Regions from separate parts of the Lichenibacterium dinghuense genome, predicted to be linked through region 2. Evidence: predicted binding sites of a transcription regulator. Region 2 holds the regulator's gene; each other region holds the start of a gene.
The links. Region 2 encodes LexA, which represses DNA repair genes until DNA is damaged. Its sites were predicted from a motif close to TGTTCNNNNTGTGTTCNG; they were not measured.
Positions count from the first base shown of each region.

Region 1: a site for LexA is predicted at 2,800-2,817, ahead of recA (recombinase RecA). Genes of this name have one in related genera too.
Region 3: a site for LexA is predicted at 3,042-3,059, ahead of L7N97_RS13715 (PA0069 family radical SAM protein). Genes of this name have one in related genera too.

Region 1 covers NZ_JAJLMN010000001.1:2,472,123-2,477,415, reverse strand. The annotation lists gene L7N97_RS12045 (IS701 family transposase) at 1-1,209, opposite strand, end outside; gene L7N97_RS12040 (hypothetical protein) at 1,317-1,598, shown strand; gene recA (recombinase RecA) at 1,658-2,749, opposite strand; gene L7N97_RS12030 (hypothetical protein) at 2,995-3,264, opposite strand; gene L7N97_RS12025 (Panacea domain-containing protein) at 3,266-3,784, opposite strand; gene rpsD (30S ribosomal protein S4) at 3,963-4,580, opposite strand; gene L7N97_RS12015 (flagellin N-terminal helical domain-containing protein) at 4,824-5,293, opposite strand, start outside.
Region 2 covers NZ_JAJLMN010000001.1:4,307,785-4,313,077, forward strand. The annotation lists gene aspS (aspartate--tRNA ligase) at 1-1,240, shown strand, start outside; gene L7N97_RS20515 (hypothetical protein) at 1,264-1,998, shown strand; gene lexA (transcriptional repressor LexA) at 2,029-2,724, opposite strand; tRNA gene L7N97_RS20525 (tRNA-Gly) at 2,992-3,066, opposite strand; gene L7N97_RS20530 (DEAD/DEAH box helicase) at 3,181-4,710, opposite strand; gene L7N97_RS20535 (hypothetical protein) at 4,900-5,154, opposite strand; gene parE (DNA topoisomerase IV subunit B) at 5,291-5,293, opposite strand, start outside.
Region 3 covers NZ_JAJLMN010000001.1:2,872,303-2,877,595, forward strand. The annotation lists gene L7N97_RS13690 (pseudouridine synthase) at 1-254, opposite strand, end outside; gene L7N97_RS13695 (class I SAM-dependent methyltransferase) at 251-1,198, opposite strand; gene L7N97_RS13700 (glutamine amidotransferase) at 1,265-2,092, opposite strand; gene L7N97_RS13705 (helix-turn-helix domain-containing protein) at 2,277-2,540, shown strand; gene L7N97_RS13710 (hypothetical protein) at 2,545-3,009, shown strand; gene L7N97_RS13715 (PA0069 family radical SAM protein) at 3,114-4,304, shown strand; gene L7N97_RS13720 (dimethylmenaquinone methyltransferase) at 4,396-5,293, shown strand, end outside.

The DNA of each region.
Region 1 (5,293 bases), 1.8 Mb from region 2:
TGGGCGGATCGGTCCGGCCCGGGTGTGCAGCTCGTGTGCCCAGAGCGTGACGAGGGAGTACAAGGCGAGCAAGGCAGGTGTGGTGCGCAGGATGGCCTTGTCGGACCATTGGCGCTGGGTCTCGACGCCGAGGTGCCGGCGGACCTCCTGGAAGGTGGTCTCGATGCGCCAGCGCATGACGAACCGCGTGAGGATCGCCTCGGCGGTGAGGTCGGCGTCGGTGCACAGGAACGCCTGCGCGTCACGGGTGCCGGACGGATCGCGCACCAGCACCCAGCGGATCGGCTGGGGCGGCAGGCCGGCCTTGGACCAGAGCGCCGTGGCCGAGGTGTATTCGAGCCTGCAGGTTTGGCCGCCGTACCATTCGGTCAGCGTCACCTTTGTCCAGACGGTGGCCGGGTCGCGCAGCACGGCATCGAGCTTGGGCACTCGCTTTCCTTTCAGGGCGGGGCGGCCGCGCCGGCCTGGAACGCGCGCGGGGGCGGGTTCGAACAGGTTGGCGTCGAGGCGCAACCGCGTGATCAGGGTGACGTGGCGGCGCACGGCGGCGATGAGGTCGAGCGCGGCGAAGCTGCTGTCGGCCACCACGGTGACGCGGCGGCTCCCCAGCCAGCGACTGCTCTGCAGGATGGCCTGACGCGCCCAGTCGGTCAGGGTCTTGTGGCGCTGGCGATGCGCCTGGCTCCAGCGCTCCGAGGGGGCCAGCACGGTGAGAAAGGGCAGCGCCCAGCGCCGGCCCGCGAAGGGGACCGGGAGCATGACGGCCAGCACGAGCCAGCGCAGGCCGCTGGTCTTGACGAAATGGCCTTTGGACGAACGGACGGGGTCACGATAGATGCCGCGCGCCGCGATCTTCGGCCCCCATCGTCGCTCCACGGTGTCGTCGATGCCGATGATCACCTCGCCGTCCGGCGACAGCACGGCGACGAGGTGCCCGAGCAGCCTGCGCGCCACGTCGCGCGCATCCCACCGCGCCCGGCTCAGGACGTCGTGGTATCGACCGAAGCCGGGTTTTCCGGCCAGTCCCATCACGCGCAGGGCTTGCGTCACGGTTCGTCCGCCGGGCGACAACACCGCACCGGCCACCAGCACGAGGACTCGGGTCCAGACTGGTGCAGTGAAGCACGGGCGCAGTACGGTCAGCCATGTCGACAAGATCGCTGGCACAGCGGAAAGGTCGGAAGGGGGGCGTTGGCGATGGGGTCTCATCCCGGCCGTAGAATCGCATCGCCGTTGTTCAGCAAGCCCTGCATCCAGCCCATCAGAGCGCAAACGGTCCGTGACGGGACCAGTCCCTCGGAATATCCTGCGCCGCCATGGACGACGACGTCATCATGCGCATCGCGCAGTTTCGAAGCCCGCGTGGTTCTCTCGTGGCCGAGCGGCGCAACCGGGGCTACACGCTCTACGATGCGCGGTCGGGCACACCCGTCGCCCGCCTGCGACCGGCAAAACCCGACGGCCACTTCGAAGTTCTATACTGGTCCCTGTGGAAGGAGCGCTGGTCCTCGACCGGCCCCTTCGGCAGCACTATCCTCGCCCTCGACGACGCCCTCACCTGCATCGCAGCCGAGGACATCTTCTGGGTCAGCACCTGATGCGCCTCCAAAAATGCGGAAAGTCGAGTTCAGGATACGTCAACCTGTGGTCCGGCGGATCACTCCGCCGGCGGCGTGTCGTCGTCCTCGTCGGTCTCGGGCCCGCCCGTCTCCAGGATGCGGTCGGCGATGAGGCCCGAGTTCTCGCGGATGGCGGCCTCGACCTTGCGGGCGACGTCCGGGTTGGTCTTGAAGAAGGTTTTGGCGTTCTCGCGGCCCTGGCCGAGCCGCTGGCTGTCGTAGGAGAACCAGGCGCCGGACTTCTCGACGATGCCGGCCTTGACGCCGAGGTCGATCAGCTCGCCGACCTTGGAGATGCCTTCGCCGTACATGATGTCGAACTCGACCTGCTTGAAGGGCGGGGCGACCTTGTTCTTCACCACCTTCACGCGCGTCGAGTTGCCGGTCACCTCGTCGCGGTCCTTGATCGAGCCGGTGCGGCGGATGTCGAGGCGGACGGAGGCGTAGAACTTCAGCGCGTTGCCGCCCGTGGTGGTCTCGGGCGAGCCGTACATCACGCCGATCTTCATGCGGATCTGGTTGATGAAGATCACCATGGTGTTCGACCGCGAGATCGAGGCGGTGAGCTTGCGCAGCGCCTGGCTCATCAGGCGGGCCTGGAGGCCGGGCTGCACGTCGCCCATCTCGCCCTCGATCTCGGCGCGCGGCGTCAGCGCCGCCACCGAGTCGACCACCAGCACGTCGATCGCGCCCGAGCGCACCAGCGTGTCGGTGATCTCCAGCGCCTGCTCGCCCGTGTCGGGCTGCGAGATCAGGAGGTCGTCGAGGTTCACGCCGAGCTTGCGGGCGTAGACGGGGTCGAGCGCGTGCTCGGCGTCCACGAAGGCGCAGACGCCGCCGTTGCGCTGGGCTTCCGCGATGCAGTGCAGCGTCAGCGTGGTCTTGCCGGACGATTCCGGCCCGTAGATCTCGATCACGCGGCCGCGCGGCAGGCCGCCGACGCCGAGCGCGATGTCGAGGCCCAGCGAGCCGGTCGAGATCGTCTCGATCTCGACGGCCTTCTGGTTCTTGCCGAGCCGCATGATGGAGCCCTTGCCGAAGGCCCGCTCGATCTGCGACAGCGCTGCATCGAGCGCCTTGGTCTTGTCCACGGAGGATCCTTCAACGAGGCGGAGGTTGCTCTGGCTCACGGCGTGCTGTCCTTCTGACACGGGCGATCCCGCCCCGCAACTGAGGTGAATGTACTCGTTTTGTTCTCGCCCGCAAGGGCCGGGACGGGACGCGGCGAAAAGATTCCGGCGGGCCGAAGTCCCCGCGCGGCCGGGCCTTGATGCACCCGGTCGTTGCGGTCATCCCGACCTGTGGAACGAACCCCGCGACTGCTTCGCCTACGGGCGGGCGCGGTGACGGGTCGAGCCGAACCGCGGACGCGCGTTCAAGCCGGGCCGATCTCCTCGACATGACGGAGCGTCACGGTGCGATCGGCTTCGATGGTGAAGACGACGTAGAGGGAGGGCACGCCGTCCAGAGGCGCGGTTCGAGCGTAGCGAAAACTGAACAGGTCGCTCTCGAACCTGTCGAAGCCGAAGGGGTTGCGGCGCAGACCGTCGATGACGGCGTCCAGCGCTGGATCGATGATGCGATAGCCGCCCAATCCGGCGACGCAGGCTTCGAACTCCGGGCTGTAGACGATCGTCCGATCCATCTCAGAGCGACGTCCAGCCTTTCGCGGCCGCCATGGCCCCGAAGCGCAGTCGCTCGTCGGCCGTCATCTTGCCGTCGGACAGAAACACGGCCTCGTAAGGGATCGGGTCGAGGAACTTCCGGCTCCTCCAGGCGACGCCGTGGGACAGGTCGCTCGCCTGAGTGGCCGACATGGACCAGTAGAAGCGGATCGCCTCTTCCACGTAGTCGATGTCGTCCGGGCTGAACGCCCTCAGGCTGGGCGCGACATTGGCGACCGGCCGGAGTTCGACGTAGCCGTCGGCCATCTCCCGGCGCGAGAAGGCGATCGAGCCCTCCGCTTCGAGCTCGGCCAGGACCAGCGGCATCTCGAGCGGCGCCGGGCCCGCGGCGAGCTTCTGATAGGTGCGGCCGGTCACGGGCAGGCGGCGCTCGGCATAGGCCCGGAAGTCGGCCCGCCAGAGGATCTTGTTGAGCTTCACCTTGCCGAACCGGTCGGCGGCGCTGCAGCGCTGGCAGACGAAGAGCACCAGCTCGCGCAACCTGGCCTGGCCACCCGGAAGCTCGATGCGAAACGAAAGGGGCCCGCGCTCGCTCATGGTGCCAGCATAGCGTGTCGGGGCGGACCACGCCAAACTTTCGATCGCGCTGCATCGGTGAGGGACATGAAAAAGGCCGCCCGGAGGCGGCCTTCCCTGTCGCTCGCGCGGGACCCGAGGATCAGCGCGAATAGAACTCGATGACGAGGTTCGGCTCCATCTGGACCGGGTAGGGCACCTCGGTCAGGCCCGGCACGCGGGTCATGACGGCGGTCTTCTTGGCGGCGTCGTGCTCGAAGTAGTCCGGCACGTCGCGCTCGCCGAGCTGGCCGGCCTCGATCACCACCGCGAGCTCGCGCGAGGAGTCCTTGACCTCGATCTTGTCGCCGACCTTCACGAGGTAGGAGGCGATGTTGACGCGCTTGCCGTTGACGCGGATGTGGCCGTGGTTGACGAACTGGCGGGCCGCGAAGATCGTCGCGACGAACTTGCAGCGGTACACCACCATGTCGAGGCGGCGCTCGAGCAGGCCGACGAGGTTCTGCGAGCTGTCGCCCTTCAGGCGGATCGCCTCCGCGTAATACTTGCGGAACTGCTTCTCGGAGATGTTGCCGTAGTAGCCCTTGAGCTTCTGCTTGGCCTTGAGCTGGGTGCCGAAGTCGGTCGGCTTGCCCTTGCGGCGCTGGCCGTGCTGGCCGGGGCCGTATTCGCGGCGGTTCACCGGGCTCTTCGGGCGGCCCCAGATGTTCTGGCCGAGGCGGCGGTCGATCTTGTACTTGGACTGTAAGCGCTTGGTCATCGCGTCCTCTCTGTTCACAAGGTGAGGAACGCGCCCTCCTCCGCCGGACCGCGAGGTCCGGCCGACAGGCAGCTCACCGATGGAATGGGAACGGCCGCGGGTGCGTCGCCGGGGCCCTTGCGGCCCCGAGCATGTTCACCCCCGCGCGGCCCGGACGGCCCCGCGGGGGTGAGGGTGGCTGGTTAATCGCGGGGCGGGAGCCTGTCAACCTTCGGGGTCGAGGACGCCGCCCGGTGCTGCGCCTTACTGGCCGAACAGCTTGAGGATGAGCTGGCTGTTCTGGTTGGCGATGGACAGGGCCTGGATGCCGAGCTGCTGCTGGGTCTGCAGGGCCTGCAGGCGCGTCGAGGCGACGTTCATGTCGGCGTCCACCAGCGAGCCGACGCCCGACGTCACGGCGTCCGACAGCGACTGCACGTAGCTCTGCTGGTTGGTGATGACCGAGGACGCGGTGCCGAGCTGGGTGCCGGCGCCCGTGACCTGGGTGATCAGGGCGTCCACCGCGGTCTGCAGCGTCTTGAGGTCGGTCGCGCTGGCGCTGGTGATGTCCACCGCGAGCAGGCTGCCCGCCGCGTAGGTGCCCGCGCTGCCGGCCGTGCCGGCGGTGCCGTTGGCGCCCGTGCCGAGGCCGCTGATCGCCAGCGCCAGGATGCCGCCCGAGCCGGCCACCTGCGTGCCGGCCGTGCCCACCGTGTTGACCTGCAGGGTCTGCA
Region 2 (5,293 bases):
CATCATGGTGGCGGGCTTCGACCGCTACTTCCAGATCGCGCCCTGCTTCCGCGACGAGGACGCCCGCGCGGACCGCTCGCCCGGCGAGTTCTACCAGCTCGACATCGAGATGAGCTTCGTGACGCAGGACGACGTGTTCGACACGGTGGAGCCCGTGCTGCGCGGCATCTTCGAGGAGTTCGGCCGCGGCCGGCCCGTCACGCAGAAGTTCACGCGCATCCCCTATGCCGAGTCGATGCTGCTCTACGGCAACGACAAGCCGGACCTGCGCAACCCGCTGCGCATCGCCGACGTGAGCCGCGAGTTCGCCGACGAGAGCGTGACCTTCAAGGCCTTCAAGGGCGTGATCGACAAGGGCGGCGTGGTGCGCGCGATCCCGGCGCCGGGCGCCGGGGCGCAGCCGCGGAGCTTCTTCGACAAGCTGAACGACTGGGCGCGCGGCGAGGGATCGGCCGGCCTCGGCTACGTGGTGCTCGACGCCGACGAGGCGGGCGCCGTGGTGGGCAAGGGGCCGATCGCCAAGTTCATCCCCGCCGACGTGCTGGCGCGCATCTGCTCGGCCGCCAAGGTGGGGCCCGGCGACGCCGTGTTCTTCGCCGCCGACGTGGAAGCCAAGGCGGCCCGCCTCGCCGGCCTCGCCCGCACCCGCATCGGGCGCGAGCTGAAGCTCGTCGACGAGGACCGCTTCGAGCTCTGCTGGATCGTCGACTTCCCGATGTACGAGTGGAACGAGGAGGAGAAGAAGGTCGACTTCTCCCACAACCCCTTCTCGATGCCGCAGGGCGGCCTCGACGCGCTGGAGGGGCAGGACCCGCTCACCATCAAGGCCTACCAGTACGACATCGTGTGCAACGGCATCGAGCTGTCGTCCGGCGCCATCCGCAACCACCGCCCCGACGTGATGCGCAAGGCCTTCGCCATCGCGGGCTACGACGAGGCGGTGCTGGAGGAGCGGTTCGGCGGCATGTACCGCGCCTTCCAGTACGGCGCGCCGCCCCACGGCGGCATCGCGCCGGGCGTCGACCGCATCGTCATGCTGCTGGCCGACGAGGAGAACCTGCGCGAGATCGTGCTGTTCCCGATGAACCAGCGCTGCGAGGACCTGTTGATGGGGGCGCCCGCGCCCGCGACCCCGAAGCAACTGCGCGAGCTCCACATCCGCTCGACCGCGGCGCCGGCCGCCCCGGCGCCGAAGCCGGCCGCGGAGCCCGACGGCGTGGTGTCGCCGCACGGGGCCTGAGGCGGCGGGACAGGGCAGGGGCCGTGCAGACCGTCGTCTGCATCCGCTGGGGGAGCGAGTACGGGGCCGACTACGTCAACCGGCTCCACCGCGCCGTGATGCGCAACGTGGCGCGGCCGACGCGCTTCGTCGCCTTCACGGACCCGATCGATGGGCTCGACCCCGCGATCGAGGCGAAGCCGATCCCCTCGATCCACCTGCCGCAGGGTCTGAAGCCCGGTCCGTGGCGCAAGCTTGCGCTCTGGGCCGCCGATCTCGGGGGGCTCAGCGGCGACCTCCTGTTCCTCGACCTCGACATCCTGGTGACGGGGTCGCTCGACGCGCTGTTCGACCACGAGCCGGGCAAGCTCGTGCTGGTGCGCAACCCCACGCAGGGGCGGCGCGAGGGCATCGGCAACTCGTCGGTGATGCGGTTCCGCGCCGGCTCGGCGGCGCATCTCGTGTCGGACTTCGAGAACGACGCGGTGGCGATGTCGCATCGCTTCGACAACGAGCAGATCTACGTCACCAAGGCGTCGCGCCTGGCCGTCGCCTTCTGGCCGGAGCCCTGGTGCCCGAGCTTCAAGCACAGGCTGCTGCCGCCCTGGCCGCTCTACCTGTTCCGGGCGCCGGCGCTGCCCGACGAGGCGCGCGTGGTGGTCTTCACGGGCCATCCCCGGCCCGACGAGGCCATGGCGGGGCGCTGGCCAGCCAAGTGGTATAAGAAGTTCTACCGATCGCTGCCGCCCGTGCCCTGGGTGGGGCAGCACTGGCGCTGACGGGCCGGTCCCGGCCCGTCGAGAGCGCGGTCAGTAGCGGCGGAACAGGCTCACCAGCACGCCCTGCACCTTGACACGCTCGGGCCCGAAGATGCGAGTCTCGTAGGCGGCGTTGGCGGGCTCCAGCGCCACCGAAGCTCCGCGGCGGCGCAGGCGCTTCAGCGTGGCTTCCTCGTCGTCGACCAGCGCCACCACGATGTCGCCTGTGTTGGCCGTGTCCTGGCGGCGGATCACCACCGTGTCGTTGTCGAGGATGCCGGCCTCGATCATCGAGTCGCCGCGCACTTCGAGCGCGAAATGCTCGCCCGAGGCCAGGAAGTCGGCCGACATCGAAATCGTGTGGCTCTGCGTCTGGATGGCCGAGATCGGCGTGCCGGCGGCGATCCGGCCCATCACGGGGATCTCGAAGGCGCCGGGGAGGTCGCGCGAAGGCTCGGCCCGCGGCTTCGGCGCGGGCTTGCCGCCCTTCAGCAGCGTGAGGCCCTTCGGCTTGGCGGCCTCGGCGGCGACCTGCTCGGGCAGGCGCAGCACCTCCAGCGCGCGGGCGCGGTTCGGCAGGCGACGGATGAAGCCGCGCTCCTCAAGGGCCATGATGAGGCGGTGAATGCCGGACTTGGACTTCAGGTCCAGCGCGTCCTTCATCTCGTCGAAGGAGGGCGGCACGCCGGTCTTCTGCAGTCGGGCATGGATGAAGCGGAGCAGTTCACTCTGCTTTTCGGTCAGCATGGGCGGACTCTCCCAGCGCACGCTCGATCCGGAATGCCGATGCGGCTCCGCCTCGACGGGCGTCAAAACAAAACAAGAACGTGATATGTGTTCTTGATGCGTTCTGCAAGTGGGGCGTGTGAGGCGCGGCGCGCATCGGCCTGGGAGATCGTCGCCTGTCCACAGGGAGAGCGTCCGACCCGATCCGGCGATCGCTGATGCCCAATCGACTTGAGCCGACCAAGCGGCAGAGCGTTCGGAGTCGGAAAGAACTGTCGCGAGCTGATCTGGAGCGGGCGAAGGGATTCGAACCCTCGACCCCAACCTTGGCAAGGTTGTGCTCTACCACTGAGCTACACCCGCATCCATGTCGCTGCGGCGACGAGGGATGTATGCCGGATTCGATCCGGAATGACAAGGGGGGCGGAGCAGGTTTCTGCTCCGCCCCCCTCGTGACAATTTCGGAAGCGCCCCGCCTCAGGCGTCGGTGCCGGCCTTGATCCGCACCGGGCGCAGCAGGAACGAGGGGACGTGGTCGCCGAGGCCGATCACGACGTCGTCGTCCTCGTCCGAGCGATGGCGCCGGTCGAAGCCGCGGCCGGCCGGGCGCTCGTCGCGCGAGCGCGGGGCCGAGGCGGACTCGCTGCGGCGCGTCGAGGAACTGGGCGGGGGCGCCAGCGTCGGGCCGGCGTCGGCCGAAGCGCGCTCGGTGCGCTCGCGCGTCGGCTCCCGGCCGTCGCTCCGCCCGCGGTTCTCGCCGCGGCGGCCGCCGCGCGACTCGGAGGGCCGGCCCTCGCCGCGTCCGCCCGCGCGGCGCGAGCGCCGGTCGCGCGAGCCGCCCTCATCTTCGTCCTCGACGGCCGGCTCGGCGTCGGCCACCTGGTCGAGCGTCGCGCCCTGCCAGTCGATCTTCTTCTGGATCAGCTTCTCGATGTCGTCGATGTAGCGCTGGTCGGCCTTGGTGACGATCGAGACCGCGGTGCCGCTGCGGCCCGCGCGGCCCGTGCGGCCGATGCGGTGGACGTAGTCCTCGGCGTGGGTCGGGACGTCGAAGTTGTAGACGTGGCTGACCATCGGGATGTCGAGGCCGCGGGCCGCGACGTCGGAGCAGACCAGCAGCGACACCTTGTTGTTGCGGAAGGCGTCGAGCGACACCATGCGCGAGCGCTGGTCCATGTCGCCGTGGAGGCAGCCCACCGAGAAGCCGTGCTTCTCCAGCGACTTCGTCAGCAGCGCGACGTCGCGCTTGCGGTTGGAGAAGATGATCGCGTTGGTGAGGTCCTCGGCGCCGCGCAGCAGGCGGCGCAGGACCTCGCGCTTGGCGGGGCCGGGCGCCGAGGCCACGAGCGACTGCGTCACGCTCGCCGCCGTCGAGGACGGGCGGGCCACCTCGATGCGGGCGGGGTCGTGCAGGAACGCCTCGGTGAGGCGCGTGATCTCCGGCGGCATCGTGGCCGAGAAGAACAGCGTCTGCCGCGTGAACGGCACGAGCTTGCAGATCTTCTCGATGTCCGGGATGAAGCCCATGTCGAGCATGCGGTCCGCCTCGTCGATGACCAGGATCTCGATGCCGGTGAGCAGCAGCTTGCCGCGCTCGGCGAAGTCGAGGAGGCGTCCCGGCGTGGCGATCAGCACGTCCGCGCCGCGGGTGATCTTGGCCTCCTGGTCGGCGAAGGACACGCCGCCGATCAGCAGCGCCACGTTGATCTTGTGGTTGGCGCCGTAGCGGACGAAGGCTTCCTCGACCTGCGCGGCGAGCTCGCGCGTCGGCTCGAGGATCAGGGTGCGCGGCATGCGGGCGCGGGCGCGGCCGGTTTCCAGCCGGGAGATCATCGGCAGGGTGAAGGCGGCGGTCTTGCCGGTGCCGGTCTGGGCGATGCCGAGCACGTCGCGGCCCGCGAGCGCGACCGGGATGGCCTGTTCCTGGATCGGCGTCGGGGTCGTGTAGCCGGTGGCTTCGACCGCCTGCAGGACCTTGTCGCTGAGGCCGAGTTCGTTGAAATTCATCAGGTGTTGCGTCTACCGTCGACGGAGCACGGCCGCGTGACCCGCGTGTAGCCGTGAGGGGACAGGCACGATCGATCGTGCGCCGAGGAGCGACGCGGGACGCCCATTGATGACAGGGGACATAAGCGGAAACCGCGACAAGTCAACGACGCGCGGGATATTCCACGCGGAATGGTGAAGCGCCGTGCTTCAGCGGATGCGGATCACCAGGGCGCTGCCGGCCGGCACCGATCCGGTGGGGGTCATGTCCACGTTGGGGTCTGCGGCGGCGCGCTGGCTCGCCGCCGGCGCGGGGGCGCGATAGGCGACGAGCGAGATCCGGCCGGACTGCGACAGCCAGTCGAGCCCGTGGGCGCCGGCGAGGCTCGCCACGCAGACGGCGGCGGCGGCCAGCGCGAACCACTGGACCGCGGAGCCGCGCCGGTCACTCACGAAATCGGGCATCGTCGATCCAGCGTCGGGGGTGACGGCAGACTGACGATGCGGGGTTGCCAGGGGCTTAAGGATGAACGGGACGCGGCCGAAACGGTGAAGAGGCGGTGGAAACCGTTCACCCTCCGTCGACCATGGCTTTCGAGGCTCA
Region 3 (5,293 bases), 1.4 Mb from region 2:
GCGTCGTCGTGCGAGCAGGTGTGGCCGAGCGGCTTGTTCATCGCGACCACGAGGCCGGGCAGCGGGTCCAGCGCCTCGCCCTCCACGGTGAGCCGCGCGGCGAGGGCCGGCTCCAGCGCCACCTTGAGGTCGGCCGAGGGCACGCGGGCGCCGTCGAGCAGCACGCGGCCGGAGCGGCACAGGGCCATGACCTCGCGCCGGGAGCCGTAGCCGAGGTTGCCGAGCAGCCGGTCGATGCGGACGGAGGCGGTCACGTCCGCGCTTCGAAGACCTTGAAGCCGCGCGCCTCGGCCCGCACCTCGACGCGGCCGAACAGCGGCTTCAGCACGCCCTCGTAGGGCAGGTGCCGGTTGGCGGTGAGCCACAGCGCGCCGCCGCGCCGGAGCGCCTTGGCGGCCGTCGCCACGAAGCCCTGGCCGAGGCCCTGGTCCTCGATGCCGCCCTGGTGGAACGGCGGGTTCATCACCACGAAGTCGAGGTTGGCGAGCCCCTGCGGGCCCGTGCGGAGGTCGGCCCAGCGCACGGTCGCGCGGGGGTCGTCGACGTTGCGCTTCGCCGCCTCGACGGCGCGGCGGTCGACGTCGATCAGGGTCAGCGCCTTCACCTTGGGCGAGCGCAGCGCGGCGTGGCTCAGCACGCCGAGGCCGCAGCCGAAGTCGGCACCCCGCCCCGCCAGGGCCGGCAGCATCTCGATCAGCAGGGCGGAGCCGGGGTCGAGCCGGTCCCAGGAGAAGATGCCGGGCTGCGACCACAGCCCCAGCGCCTCGACGAGCCGCGGCGCGCCGGCCGCGACCGCCTCGTCGAGCCCCTGCGGCGCTTCGGGCCGGACGCCGACGCAGATGCGGTGGTGGCGCTTGCCGGTCTCCTCGAAGCGGCAGCCGAAGGCGTCGAGCTCGTCGCCGAGCCGGGAGCCGCCCTTGTCCTTGGGGGCCAGCACCGTGAAGGGCGCGCCGGGCCTGAGGGCCTTCAGGCCCAGCGCCAGCGCGTGCCGGCGCTCGGCCGTGCCGGGGGGCGCCACGATCACGAGCCCGTCGAGCGCGCCCTCGCCGAGGTCCTCCAGCGCCGCCGCGCCGGGCACGAGCGGCGACAGCTGCTCCGCCCCCGCCGTGTCGATCTTCAGTCCTTCGATGGGGCTGCCGTACACGCCCCGCCTCGCCGCCTCGCCCACGCCGCCTCCCCGTCCGCTCGCGCGGAACATAGGGATGGGCGGCGCCGAACGCCACGGTCAGATCGGGCCGGGCGGCCGGGCGCCGTCGGCGGCCGGTCACGCGGCCGAGACGCGGGGCGCGGCATCGTCCGGGATCGGGCAACTCGGGCCGGGGCCGGCCGGCCGCGCGCGGGGCTCGGGCAGGGCGCCGTCGGCCCAGGCCCGCAGAAAGGTTTCGGCCCAGCGGGCCACCGGCGCGTCGTGCAGGAACCAGTCCGGCCGGTGCTGGTGGACCGGGCGGGCGTTCTTGGCGCAGGCCTTCTCGTGGCCGAGCACGATCCAGCGGCTCATCATCGCGTAGGTGACTTCCGGGTGGAACTGCAGGCCGACGGCGGCGCGGCCGTAGCGGAACGCCTGGCAGGCGAAGTCCGTGCCCTCGGCGAGGGCTTCCGCGCCCGCCGGCAGGGAGAAGCCCTCGCCGTGCCAGTGGTACACCCAGCGCGGGAAGGGCTGGCCCACCAGCGCGTCGCCGGCCGGGGTGGGGAAGATCGGGTAGTAGCCGACCTCGACGTGCCCGTCGGCGTGCGGCGCCACCCGCTGGCCGAGCTGGCGCGCGATCATCTGGGCGCCGAGGCACAGGCCCAGCAGCGGCGCCCCCTCGCGCAGCGGCACGGCCGTCCAGTCGATCTCGGCCTTGATCCAGGGCTCGGGGTCGTTGGCGCTCATCGGCCCGCCGAAGATCACCGCCCCGGCGTGGTCGGCCATGGTGCCCGGGAGGGGGTCGCCGAAGCGGGGGCGGCGCACGTCGAGCGGGTGGCCCATGGCGCGCAGCAGCCGCCCGACGCGGCCCGGCGTCGAATGCTCCTGGTGGAGCACGACCAGGATCGGCCGCGCCGCGGCCGGAACGGGACGGGGCGGCGCGTCCGACGGACATAGGTCTCGCATTCCAGCGCTTTCTCCCGCTTCCCGCCGCCCGCAGCAAGTCCGGTGCCACGCCGCCGCCGGCGGGCCGCGGCGTTGCCGCACCTCCGGCATCGCCCTATGATGGGACCAGAGACGCTCTGTGGTGGAAATCCGGCGCCACCGTGACGCCGCAGGCCGGTGAACGGGTCGACGAGGGGAACACGCGATGACACCTGTGCAGGTCCGGATGGCGCGCGCCGCCCTCGGCATGACGGCCGAGGAGCTGTCCCGCGAGGCGGGACTCTCGTCCGAGGACGTGGCGCAGATGGAGCATGGCGGCGGCGACGGCATAGCCTCGGCGCGGCTGCGCGCCACCCTGGAGGGCGCCGGCATCGCGTTCCTCGACGCGGACGGCGTGCGCTACGACCCGCGCCTCACCACCGCCAAGACCGTGCCGCTCGAAGAGATGAACTCCTACAATGACGAGTGAAGGCTTGCGCGCCGCTCTGATCGGCCTGATGGCCGTTGCCGCGGGGGCGTTGCCGGCCCTCGCCGCCGAACCCTCCTACCCGTTCGAGGGGACCTGGGTGCGGGCCAACCGCGTCTGCGCCGCCAACGCGCCGCGCGTGCGCACCTATACGGCGCACGAGGTCACCTTTCCGACCGGCCACTGCACCTACCGCAAGGTGGCGGCCGGGGGAGGGCAGTTCGAGATCTTCGAGGACTGCCGCCGCGCCGAGCATCCCGGCAACTACACCGAGACGATCCGCATGCTCGGGCCGGACCTGATGCAGATGCGCCGCCAGGCGGCCCGGCTGAAGATCGCCCGCCCGCTGCGCTACGCGCGATGCACGGTGGCGGCGCCCGCACCCGGCGGCGCGCCCGCCAAGGCGGCCGTGCCGTCGGCCCCGCATCCCGCGGACGAGCACGCCGCGAAGCCGCCGAGCCCCAAGCCCTGAGGGCCCGATTCGGCGATTGACGCCTCCGGCGGTGTTCTCTATCTGTTCCGGACCGGGCGGGGTTATCCACAGCGATGCCCCGCTTTCGAGCCCGGAGAGCGCCGATGTTGACCGGTTTCGATGTCGGCGGGACGCCGATCGCGCCGCCCTTCCCCGCGGCCGGCACGCCGGTCAAGCACCGCAGGGCCGAGCACCCGCCGCGCCGCGCCGAGCCGCTGTCGCTCGACGACGTGCTGGCGAACCGCCGCCGCGGCCGCGGTGCGGTGTCGAACCCCGCCGGGCGCTTCGAGGCCGAGGAGCGGGTCGCCGAGCCTCGGGACGAGGCTTCCGCGCCCGACCCCGCGCGCCTCGCCACCACGGTGACGGTGGAGCGGCCCAAGACCGTCATCACCCGCAACGACTCGCCCGACATCTCCTTCGACCGCTCGATCAACCCCTACCGGGGCTGCGAGCACGGCTGCGTCTACTGCTTCGCGCGGCCCACCCACGCCTTCGTGGGCCTGTCGCCGGGGCTCGACTTCGAGACCCGGCTCTTCGCCAAGGAGGGCGCGGCGGGGCGGCTGGAGCGCGAACTCGCGGCGCCGAACTACAAGCCGCGCACGATCGCGATCGGCACCAACACGGACCCCTACCAGCCGATCGAGCGCGAGCGGAAGGTGATGCGCTCGATCCTCGAAGTGCTGGAGCGCTGCGGCCACCCGATCGGCATCATCACCAAGTCGGCGCTGGTGGTGCGCGACATCGACCTGCTCGCGCCCATGGCGGCCAAGGGCCTCGTCAAGGTGGCGGTGTCGGTGACCACGCTCGACCCCGCGCTCGCCCGCATCATGGAGCCCCGTGCGCCTGCGCCCCGCAAGCGGCTCGACGCCATCCGGCAGCTCAGCGAGGCCGGCATCCCCGTGACGGTGATGACGGCGCCGATGATCCCCGCCGTGAACGACCACGAGATGGAGGCCATCCTGCAGGCGGCGCGGCAGGCGGGCGCCGTCGAGGCCGGCTACGTCGTGCTGCGCCTGCCGGCCGAGGTGCGCGACCTGTTCCGGGAATGGCTCCTGGCGCACTTCCCTGACAAGCTGCGCCACGTCATGGGCCTCGTGCAGTCGATGCGCGACGGCGAGGACTACGACGCGACCTGGGGCAAGCGGATGACCGGCACCGGCCCCTACGCCTGGATGCTCGGCCGGCGCTTCGAGATCGCCGCGGCCAAGCTCGGCTTCCCGAAGGTGCGCGCCAAGCTCCGCACGGACCTGTTCCAGGCGCCCGCCCCGCACGGGCAGCAGCTCAGCCTGTTCTGACGCCGGGGACCGGGGGAGGGGCGCCACCGGGGCCCGCGCCGTGCTATCGGCTCGGGCCGACCCCGACGTCCTCCGTCCCGAAGGCCCGCCCGTGAAGATCACGCAGCTCACCCACCACGACCTCGACGGCTACGGCGCGTCCACGGTCGCGGCGTCCCGCGCCGCGATCGGGCGCCTGGTCCACGTGGCGCGCTATTCCGACGTCGGCCCCGTGGTCGCGGCCGAGCTGAAGCGCCTCGGGGGCGCGGCCGAGCCCGAGATGCTGCTGATGACCGACCTCGGGCTCGAGCCCGTCGCGGTCAGCTTCATCAAGGACTTCGTGGCCATGAACGCGAAGCGCCCGCCCGAGCGCCGCCACCGCCTCGTCGTGCTCGACCACCACGCCTCCTCGCTCGACCGCCTGAGCGAGGGCGGTTTGGTGCAGGCCGACGCCGACCCGGCGTCGCCCTGGCCGAGCCTCAAGTCGATCGCGACGGGCGACCCCGCCGTCACGGTGCTGATCGACGACACGCGCTGCGCCACGCGCCTCGCCCGCGACCACGCGGACCTTTACGCCGCGCACGACGCCGACCCGGCACTCGCCGACGCGATGGCGGTGCTGGTCGAGGCGGTCGACGCCGTCGACCTGTGGCAGAAGGACCGGCCGCTCTTCCGCCAGGCCCAGGTGCTCGACGAGGTGTTCTGGGACAACGTGACGGGCTTCGTGCCGCTCGGCCACCCGTGGCACGACCGCTTCATCGGCGACCTGCTGCTCGGCATGGCGGCCCGGCTCGGCGGCGGCGCGACGCCGGCCGCCATCGAGCGCGACGCCGGGAGCCTGCGGGCCCGCATCGTCGACGCGGCGCTGTCCGGCCGGCCCGGCGACGACCCCGAGGCCACCACGCGCACCCGCATCGCGTCGCTGCTGGCGGTGTCGCCGGAGCTGTTCCGGCGGCTGCCCGGCGGCGCGAAGCTCAGCTTCGGGCTCGACGCGGGCACGTTCCAGCGCG